DNA from 3 places in the Bradyrhizobium sp. CCBAU 53415 genome. Region 3 is predicted to be linked to each of the others. Evidence: riboswitches for the same ligand, from Rfam matches in the RefSeq annotation. Region 3 holds a riboswitch; each other region holds the start of a gene.
The links. Region 3 has a riboswitch for cobalamin ahead of XH87_RS13995 (TonB-dependent receptor). Riboswitches for the same ligand answer to the same signal wherever they lie in the genome.
Positions count from the first base shown of each region.

Region 1: another riboswitch for cobalamin. It lies ahead of XH87_RS32175 (energy-coupling factor ABC transporter permease); the one in region 3 lies ahead of XH87_RS13995 (TonB-dependent receptor).
Region 2: another riboswitch for cobalamin. It lies ahead of XH87_RS32195 (hypothetical protein); the one in region 3 lies ahead of XH87_RS13995 (TonB-dependent receptor).

Region 1 is NZ_LBJF01000027.1:874,365-877,635, reverse strand. It holds gene cobF (precorrin-6A synthase (deacetylating)) at 11-760, opposite strand; gene XH87_RS32175 (energy-coupling factor ABC transporter permease) at 807-1,484, opposite strand; cobalamin riboswitch at 1,522-1,740, opposite strand; gene cobA (uroporphyrinogen-III C-methyltransferase) at 1,786-2,517, opposite strand; gene XH87_RS32165 (cobyrinate a,c-diamide synthase) at 2,514-3,271, opposite strand, start outside.
Region 2 is NZ_LBJF01000027.1:878,158-881,428, forward strand. It holds gene cobT (nicotinate-nucleotide--dimethylbenzimidazole phosphoribosyltransferase) at 1-531, shown strand, start outside; gene XH87_RS32190 (histidine phosphatase family protein) at 538-1,110, opposite strand; cobalamin riboswitch at 1,183-1,383, shown strand; gene XH87_RS32195 (hypothetical protein) at 1,444-1,647, shown strand; gene XH87_RS32200 (NAD-dependent succinate-semialdehyde dehydrogenase) at 1,717-3,150, shown strand; gene pdxR (MocR-like pyridoxine biosynthesis transcription factor PdxR) at 3,240-3,271, shown strand, end outside.
Region 3 is NZ_LBJF01000021.1:140,276-143,546, reverse strand. It holds gene XH87_RS14000 (amidohydrolase family protein) at 1-1,070, opposite strand, end outside; cobalamin riboswitch at 1,344-1,539, shown strand; gene XH87_RS13995 (TonB-dependent receptor) at 1,647-3,271, shown strand, end outside.

The DNA.
Region 1 (3,271 bases), on a different contig from region 3:
GCTGCCTCGCCTATCCCCTGCGCTTGAGAATATAGCTGTCCATGATCCAGCCGTGCCGCTCGCGCGCCTCCTGCCGTGCGGTGACGATGCGCGAGCCCACGTCCGCGAGCCGACCGGACATCAGGATCTGATCGGGCATGCCGAGATAGGCACCCCACCAGATGTGGAGCCCGGTCGGATCGAGCGACTGAAATGCCGTGCCGCCGTCGAGCATCACCACGACGGTATCGACTCCCTGCGGCCAGCCGCGTTCGCCCAAGCGCCGCCCCGTCGTGACCAGGAACGGCTCGCCGACGTCGTTGAGCGGCAGTGCATGCGCCGCGCATAGCGCCTGGATCGAAGTGATGCCGGGCACGACTTCGATCTTCGGCAAGGGATCGAGCCGCCGCGCAATGCGCAGCGAGGAATCGTAGAGCGAGGGATCGCCCCAGATCAGCAGCGCAACCTTGCCTTCACCTTCGAGATGCCTCGCGATCGTCTGCGACCAGGTCGCGGCAACCGCATCGTGCCAAGCGTCTACGCCCTTGCGGTAATCAGCTTCGCCGGCATCGCGCACGGGAAGATCGAATTCGGCGATGGCTGTCTCGTCGCTGGTGAGCACGTCCGCGCAGATCGTTCGCCGGAGATCTGCGAGATCGGACTTCGCGGCGCCCTTGCGCGGGATCAGGACAAGATCGGCTGTGTTGATGGCGCGGATCGCGGCGCTCGTGAGCTGCTCGGGATCGCCGCAACCGATGCCTATCAGGGAGAGCGTGAGCATCGCGAGCGCGAAGGGCGGCCGCAGCGGCCGCCCATTCGCTTGTCTCTCAGGCAGCGTTGTGCAGACGCGGGGTGACGAGGCCGGGCGCGATGACACCACGCAGCGACTTCGCCAAGGCCAGCACAGCGAGATCGGCGAGCGGCTCGATCACGATGACCAGCGCGTAGGAGGCCGCGAAGGTCGCGATGTTGGCGAGGTTGCTCGCGGCAAAGCCGGAGCCATAGAGCGCCCAGAACGCCACCCAGGCGACCACGCCGGCCTGATAGGTCGTCGAGAGCGCCAGCGCCTGACGGTACTTCAAATCGACATAGGCGGTGTTGCGCGAAATGATCCGCGTCGCGATCGCCTGGATCGCGAACAGCGGCACCAGCAGCGTCGTGACGTTCATGCCGTATTGCGGCAAGTCGGTCGGCACGAAGAAGATGCCCTGGAGCAGGAGGCCGAGTGCGAGGCCGAAGGCCGCGGGCGCAGCACCAAACAGCAGGAACAAGGTCGAGCCGAGGATGAAGTGCACTTCGGAGACGCCGACCGGGAAATGCGGCAGGACCTGAAAGAAGGTGAAGACGAGGCCCGTGGTGGCCAGCGTGCGCGCCGCGAACGAGCCGACGCCCTGCTCGCGGACGGTTTCGGCCGCCAGCTTCAGCGCAATGCCGCCTGCGGCGATGCCGGTTGCGTAACTCAACACGAGCTTGGCGCCCGTCACTACTCCGGGTTCGATATGCATGGCTCAATTCCTTCCTGCCGTCACACCCGACGGCCTTGGCCTCAAAACGTGCAGGGCCGGTCTCCTGGCTCGCGGGTCACTGGGTTCTCCGGCCTTCCCGAACCTTTCGGCCCAGTGGCTGATAGGAGCCCCTCACCGCTTACAGTCGCGGGGGCGGCTGGGGTTTTGGGCGCCGCAACTGGGTCCGCCCACCCCCATTCCCGATTATGCTCCGGCGCTTTGCGCCGCGTCGAGCACCATGCCTCTCCTGTGTGCCCCTTTCGCGGAGCCGGCGTCAAGGGGCGAAGGGTGGCTGCGGCCGTCACGAGGGATAATCCCCTGCCAGCGCGCCGAACAGGATGACGGCGGCGGTGGACGCGGCGCCGCCGCGCGCAAGCTGCTCGGCGAGCTCGGCAATGGTGGTGCGGACCAGCCGTTCGTCAGACCGCCCGAGGGATTCGGCGAACAGCGCCGGGGTGGTCGGGGCGAGGCCGTGCGCGATCAATCTTGCGGCAAGCGCCGGAAAGGTGCGCCGGCCCATATAGACCACGGTCGTCGCCTCAGGGTCCGCCAGCGCCGCCCAATTCAGGTTCTGCGGCAGCTCGCCGCTGACATCGGCACCGGTGATGAACTGCACCCGGCGGGAGGTATGTCGGCGGGTCAGGGGAATGCCGGCCTGGGCTGCGGCGACGCAGGCGGATGTGACACCGGGAATGATCTCGTAGCCGATGCCCGCCTCGCGCAGCGTCTCCAGCTCCTCCTCGAGCCGGCCGAAAATGCCGGCATCGCCCGACTTCAGCCGTACGACGCGGGCGCCGGTTCCGGCATAGTCGACCAGGAGACGGTTGACATGGTGCTGCTTGGTCGAGGGCCGCCCCGCCCGCTTCCCCACCGCGACGAGATTGGCGCCGGGCCGGGCGAGATCGAGGATCGCGCCGGAGGCGAGGTCGTCATAGAGCACGACGTCGGCCTCGCGCAGCCGCGCGGCCCCCCTCACCGTGAGCAGCTCGGGATGGCCAGGACCGGCGGAAATGAAGGAGACGAATCCGCTCACCGGTCCTCCGCGATCAGATGGAAGAATGTGCCGGTGGCGCGGCCGCGCTGCGAGCCGGTCTCGGCGATGACGGCGCCCGTCGCATCGTGCACGACCGCCAGCGGCGCATCAGGCTGCGCGACGATCGTCGAATAGTGGAACTCGTGGCCGCGCAGGCGTGCACCGGCCTGATGTCCCGGCATCGGGGATGCGAGCGTGGCGAGACGATAACCAAGATGCATCCGCCGTTTGGCAAAGCTCGTCTCGAGGCCAAGCAGGCCCGCCATCTCATGGCGGACGCCGTCGGCATCGGTCAAAGCAGCTCCCAGCACCATATAGCCTCCGCACTCGCCATGCACCGGCCGTGTCTCGGCGAACGCGCGCAGGCCGCTGCGAAAGCGCGCATTGGCCGCGATCTTGCCGGCGTGCAGCTCGGGATAGCCGCCGGGAAGCCAGCAGACGTCGGCGCTCGCGTCAGGCGCTTCATCGGCGAGCGGAGAGAATGTCGAGATCTCGGCGCCCGCCGCGCGCCAGGCTTCCAGCATATGCGGATAGACGAAGGAGAATGCCGGATCGCGGGCCAGCGCGATGCGCTGGCCGGGCGGCGTCACATTCAGACCGTTCGCCGCAGGTTGCGGCGACCATTTGGCTGCCGATTGCAACACCACATCGAGATCGACGTGCTCGGCAATAAAGCGCGCGGCCTCGTCGATCAGCTTGCCGATCTCCGCCTGCTCCTCGGCCTGCACCAGGCCGAGATGCCGCTTCGGCAGGC
Region 2 (3,271 bases), on a different contig from region 3:
GGCATCGGGAACACCACGGCATCCGCGGCGATCGCGGCAAGCCTGCTTGGTGTGAGCGCCAACGAGATCGCGGGCAGCGGCACCGGCGTCGATGCGGCCGGCCGCGCGCACAAGGCGCGGGTGATCGATGCGGCGATCGCACGCCACGGCGTCGCCGGAGCCTCGGCCGAGGAGATCCTGTGCGCCGTCGGCGGCCTCGAGATCGCGGCGATTTCAGGCGCGATCATTGCGGCCGCGCAGCGCCGCATTCCCGTGTTGATCGACGGCTTCATCGTGTCGGTCGCGGCGCTGGCGGCGGCACGCCTCAATCCGTCCTGCCGGCCGTTCCTGCTGGCCTCGCATCAATCGGCGGAGCAAGGGCATCGGCTGGTGCTACGCGCGCTGAACGTGCAGCCGCTGATCAGCCTCGATCTCAGGCTCGGCGAGGGATCGGGCGCGGCCATCGCGCTGCCGCTGGTGCGTCTCGCATGCAGCCTGCACAATGGCATGGCGACGTTCGCGCAGGCCAACGTACCGGATCGCCCGACCTGATCCGGCTCAAGCCGCGCGCTGGTTGACCGTGACGACTCGCCAGCCCGCCGCGAGCCGGTCGATCCGGGTCAGCGACAGCGGATCGATCACGAAGCGCAAGGCTGCCTGGGGCGTCAGGTCCAGCGCGATGCAGAGGGCGGCGCGGATGGTGCCGGAATGCACGACGAGCGTCGCTGAACCGTCGCCAATCCGCGACAGGCCCTGCCGGACGCGCGCGACCTGATCCGCAAAGCTTTCGCCGTTCGGCGGCCGTCCACTCGCCGGATCGCGCCAGAATTGTGCATATGCATCGCCACCGGTCGCGGCGAGCTCGTCGTGACGATGGCTGGTCCAGTCGCCGAAATCCTGCTCGCGGAATTCGCTCATCAATTCCGGTTCGAGCCCCAGTGCGCGCGCCGTCTCGACCGTGCGCCGCGACGGGCTGGCATAGCTGGCGCCATCCGGCGGCAGACGGTGCCGCAAGGCCACCAACGACGCGTGATCTCCGAGATCGGCCGCCGCATCGGCAGCATGGATCGTCCCCGCGGTGCCGCGGACGGGCGCATGCCGTATCAGCCAAAGGAAGGTCTCGCCTTCCATGCTCATCTCCGAGGAAGTTGGTCGCTGTGGCTACAACGCCGAAACTGGTACATTGACTCACTCTTGTTGGTAATCCTAGGTGCTCTCGACGGTTTCTCCGAGAGGGGATGAAAAGGGAATGCGGTGCGGGGACGTTGTCCCCAATGCCGTGGCGGCTCCCGCAACTGTGGGCGGAGAATCCTTCGTCACGAGCCACTGGGCCTCGTTTCCGGGAAGGCGACGAAGCGGTCGCGACCCGCGAGCCAGGAGACCTGCCGTCAGCCGTGGTCACACGCGAAGATGTAGCACACCGCGCGGATCGACGACGAGGCGCTGTCGTTCGACGACCAGCTGATGCTCACGCGCAGCTTCGCGCTGGTCGGCGGCCCCCCGCGTCGCCGCATCGGCTACACGTGGGAGGCCGTTCCCGGCCTGAGCTTCTTCGGCCAGTACGCCACCGGCGCAGATATCGCAGCCAACACTGCTGGGTCCGACCCAGCCGCTCGACCTGACCACCGCCATCACTGGTCCCTTTTCGCCGCCCGGCTTTCGGTGTAGCTCTGCGGCGGCTCGAAACGGCGGGCGCTGGTCTCGCCGACGACCGAAACCATGCAGGAGGCAGCACGGATGTACCCGAAAGTTCAGATGTTCATCGCCGGCGAGTGGACCGATGGTTCGTCCGGCAAGTCGGAGGACATCCTCAATCCCGCCACCGGCCAGCCGATCGGCAAGACCCCGCATGCCTCGCGTGGGGATCTCGACCGTGCGCTGGAGGCGGCCAAGGCCGGCTTCGAGATCTGGCGCAAGACCTCCCCGTTCGACCGTTACAAGCTGATGCGAAAGGCCGCCGACATCATCCGCTCGCGCGCCGCCGAGATCGCGCCCGTGATGACCATGGAGCAGGGCAAGCCGGTGGTGGAAGCGCAGGGCGAGACCATGCTGGCCGGAGATCTCATCGACTGGTTCGCGGAAGAAGCGCGCCGCGCCTATGGCCGCATCGTGCCGCCGCGGATGGGCAACGTCTCGCAGCTCGTGACCAAGGAGCCGGTCGGCCCGGTCGCGGCGTTCACGCCCTGGAATTTCCCGATCAACCAGGCGGTGCGCAAGATCTCGGCCGCGCTCGCCGCGGGCTGCTCGATCATCGTCAAGGGACCGGAAGAGACGCCTGCAAGCTGCATGGAGCTGGTGCGGGCCTATGCGGATGCGGGCATTCCGGCCGGCGTCGTGCAACTGGTGTTCGGCGTGCCGGCGGAAGTGTCGGAGTATCTCATTCCGCATCCGATCATCCGCAAGATCAGCTTCACCGGCTCGACTGCCGTCGGCAAGCATCTGGCTGCGCTCGCGGGCCTGCACATGAAGCGCGTCACCATGGAGCTCGGCGGCCATGCGCCGGCGATCGTGTTCGCTGACGCCGACCTCGACAACGCCGCGAAAATTCTGTCCGCCAACAAGTTCCGCAACGCCGGCCAGGTCTGCGTCTCGCCGACGCGCTTCCTGGTGCATGAGAGCGTCTACGAGCCCTTCGTGGACAAGTTCGTGGCCGCGGCCAAGAGCCTCAAGGTCGGCAATGGCCTCGACAAGGACACCCGCATGGGACCGCTGGCGAACCCGCGCCGCGTCGATGCCATGGAAGGCCTCGTCTCCGACGCGGTCCAGCGCGGCGCCAAGGTCAAGGCCGGCGGCAAGCGCATCGGCAACGAAGGCTTCTTCTTCGAGCCGACGGTGCTCACCGACGTGCCCCGCGATTCGCGTATCATGAACGAGGAGCCGTTCGGGCCGCTGGCGCCGATCACCTCGTTCCGCAGCTATGACGAGGTGGTGGCCGAGGCCAACCGTCTGCCTTACGGCCTTGCGGCCTATGCCTACACCACCTCGACCAAGACGATGCAGGCCATCGGTGCGGACATCGAGAGCGGCATGGTCTCGATCAACCATCACGGTCTCGCGCTGCCGGAAGTTCCGTTCGGCGGCATCAAGGATTCCGGCTACGGCTCCGAAGGCGGCCTCGAGGCGATCGAGGGGTACCTGAACACGAAGTTCGTGACCCAGGCGAGCGCGTAAGGAAGAGTCGCGCTGTCATTCCGGGCTCGCGGCAAGGGTGCGACCCGGAATGACGGTGGACAATATCTGCATTGCGCGGCGGGCGAGACATGAACAGCAGCCGTCATCCGGGCAAGCGCGT
Region 3 (3,271 bases):
GGCATCGCATCGGACGCGATCGCGCCGCCGGGATACAGCACCGACATGTCGAGCAGGTCGCGGTGGTGCGCGTTGTTCTCGGTATCGAGGATGTGCCAGAGCACCAGGGAGGACGGCTCCTCGGCCTGCGCCTTCAAGAGCTCCTCGCGATCGTGGAAGCGATAACCGTCGGTCACGCGCTGCACGGAATCATAACCGGTACCGTTGCGCTCGACGAACTCGGGATCGCTGAAGAAGGCGGCGGCCAGCACGGTCGAGCCGGTGCCGTAAGGATAGGCCTCGACCGTGATCGGAAGGCCCTGCGCCTGCGCCTTCGCGATCAGCACGCGGCAGCGCTCGACGTCGGTCTTGCTCGACGAATTGAAATGGCAGATGTGCATGTGCGCGCCGGTGGCGCCGGCATAGCCGATCAGCCGGATATAGGCTTCCGCCGCGCTCTCGGGGTCGATGCGCGACATGAAGGCGACGTGGGTGAAGGTCGGCACGTCCTTGGCCGCAGCCAACTGGCACACCGCGGTCAGTTCCTGCACGCCGGCGCCCGGCGCATAGGCGTTCAGGATGCCGATGCCGATGCCGCCCTCGTTCAGGCCGCGCGTGAGGCGATCGAGAATGCCTGATACCTCCGCTTCGGTCGCGACGTTGTCGATCCAGCGGCGGTCGCGCATGGCATTGCCGAACGCCTCCAGCGAGCTCTCCGCATTGGAGCCCGTCATCGCGCCGATGCGGGCAAAGGCCCAGTTGGTCGCGGCGCCGTAGTTCAGCACGCGGCCTTTCCGCGCCTGGCGCTCGTACCAGGATGCGACCGGCAGCACGCCGGCCTCGAGATCGAGCGTCGTCGTGATGCCGTCGAACGCCTGCATGCGGTCGGCCGGGATCGACTGGCCGTGCGCATGCAGATCGATGAAGCCGGGTGCGACCACGAGGCCGGTCGCGTCGATCACCCGCTCGGCGCCGCCGAGGCCCGTGCCGACGGCGGCGATCCTGCCGTCCACCACCGCCACATCGCCGACGGCGTCCATCCCGCTCGCGGGATCCACCACCCGGCCGCCAGAGATCACCAGACCGCTCATACCGTCACTCCACCAAGTTGAGATCGCATCAAGGCAGATTCCGGGAGCAACGACCACCTCCACCGAAGCCGACGCATCATGCTTCCGCGGAAGGCTATTTGGCGGGGATCGCAGACATGCGCTTGCAGCCTCGCGGCATGATTTGCTTTGCCGGACATGAGCTCCGTCCGTCTTCGCCGTTTTGCCCGACAGCTGACGTGCGAGCCGCAGGTTGTCGATGACGGCGCGATGCGCCGAGCTCGGAACGGCCAGTTGACAGCCCTTTGCAAATAAAACTAGGGTGCCTGCGACGGTTCTCCTTCGGGAGATCAATAGGGAATACGGTGCGGGGGATCCCCCAACGCCGTGGCTGCCCCCGCAACTGTAAGCGGTGAGCCTTCGCCAAACGCCACTGGGCCTGCGGGCCTGGGAAGGCGGCGAAAGGCAACGACCCGCGAGCCAGGAGACCTGCCGTCAGTCGTGGTCACACGCGAGCACATTGGGCGGGGTGTCCTGGTGGGTGTTGGGTTGCCGTCTTCTTGAGGCAGCGGCCAAACTACGTTCGCGGTGACGTGCCACGTTATCGCGAGCCTATTGATGACCTCCCGTACCATCTTCACGCCACGGCGTCGCCGCGCGCTGCTCCGTTCAGTTGCATTCTCCTGCCTCTTATTGTCGACGGATTGCTGGGCACAGTCCGAAAGGCCGGCCCAGACGCTCGATCCTGTCGTAGTGCAGCCGCCAGCGAGGCAGCCGAATGCCCGCAGCACCCGGCGCAGCGATGTAATGCGCTCCGCGCGCTCACGCCAGCAGCGAAGCGTGGCTGGCGACGCGCGTGCTCCGACTGCCAACCCAACGGATCCCGTGTTCGCCGCACCGACGCTCAACCTCACTGGCGCGAGCACGGCCGGTAGCCGCCTCGGCCTGACGCGACTGCAGACGCCGGCCAGCGTGGAGGTGATCTCAGCCGAGACAATCGCCGAACGCGGCCAGCTGAACATCCTGGACGCGGTGACGCAAAACGCGACCGGCTTCACGGCGAGCCCGGCACCGGGCAATGGCGGCGTATCGTTCAACACCCGCGGCTTCACGGGCCTTGGATCCGTCATGACGCTGTACGACGGCACCCAGCTCTATATCGGCGCCGGGACGGTGACCTTTCCGTTCGACACTTGGTCGACGGAGCGTATCGAGGTGCTGCACGGCCCTGCGTCGGTGTTGTACGGCGCGGGCGCAGTCGGCGGCGCCGTCAATGTGGTTTCGAAACTGCCATTGTGGGTTCCCCGCAACCAGGCTGAGGTGTCGCTGGACAGCAACATGACGCGGCGAATCGCGGTGGACAGCGGTGGTCCGATCAGCAAGGACGTCGCCTATCGGATCACCGCCACCGGCAATATGTCGGACGGATGGGTCGATCGCGACAACACCTCGAATGTCGCGCTTCATGCCGTGGTCCAGATCAGGCAGAACGAAGACGTCACCTGGACGCTGTCCACGGATTACGGTGACCGCAACCCGTCGCGCTACTTCGGCACGCCGCTGATCAACGGCAGGTTCGACGAATCGCTACGCTTCAAGAACTACAATGTCGGCGACAGCCATATCCGCTACCAGGACAGCTGGAATCAGGTGAAGACCGACTGGCAGGTCGCCGAAGGAATCTCGATCCAGAACACGCTCTACTATCTGAACTCCAGGAGGCACTGGAAGGACGTCGAGAGCTACGCCTACAATCCCGCCACCGGCCTGATCAATCGAAGCAGCTACATCGAGATCTTTCACGATCAGCAGCAGGTCGGCAATCGCATGGATGCGAAATTCCGCGGACATGTCTTCGGCATGGCCAACGAGTTCGTCGCGGGCTTCGATGTCAACAGCATCAATTTTACCCACACCAACAATTCACCTTACGGCGGCTCGTCGTCCGTCAACCCGTTCGACTTCGGCTCAGGCGTATTCAGCAGCCCGAACGCCACAGTTCCCGGCTACGGCAGCGTGACCAACCAGTATGCGCTGTTCGCCGAGAACCGGCTGTCGGTCACCGAGCAATTGTCCTTGATTGCCGGCATCCGCCAGGATGAGCCGACGGTCACGCGCACCGACTATGTCACGCCCGCCAACAGCTTCGAAAAGTCGTTCTCCTCGACGACCTGGCGCGCCGGCGCGGTCTATACGCCCGTCAAGGATCTCGCTTTCTATGGCCAGTATGCCACCGCGGTCGA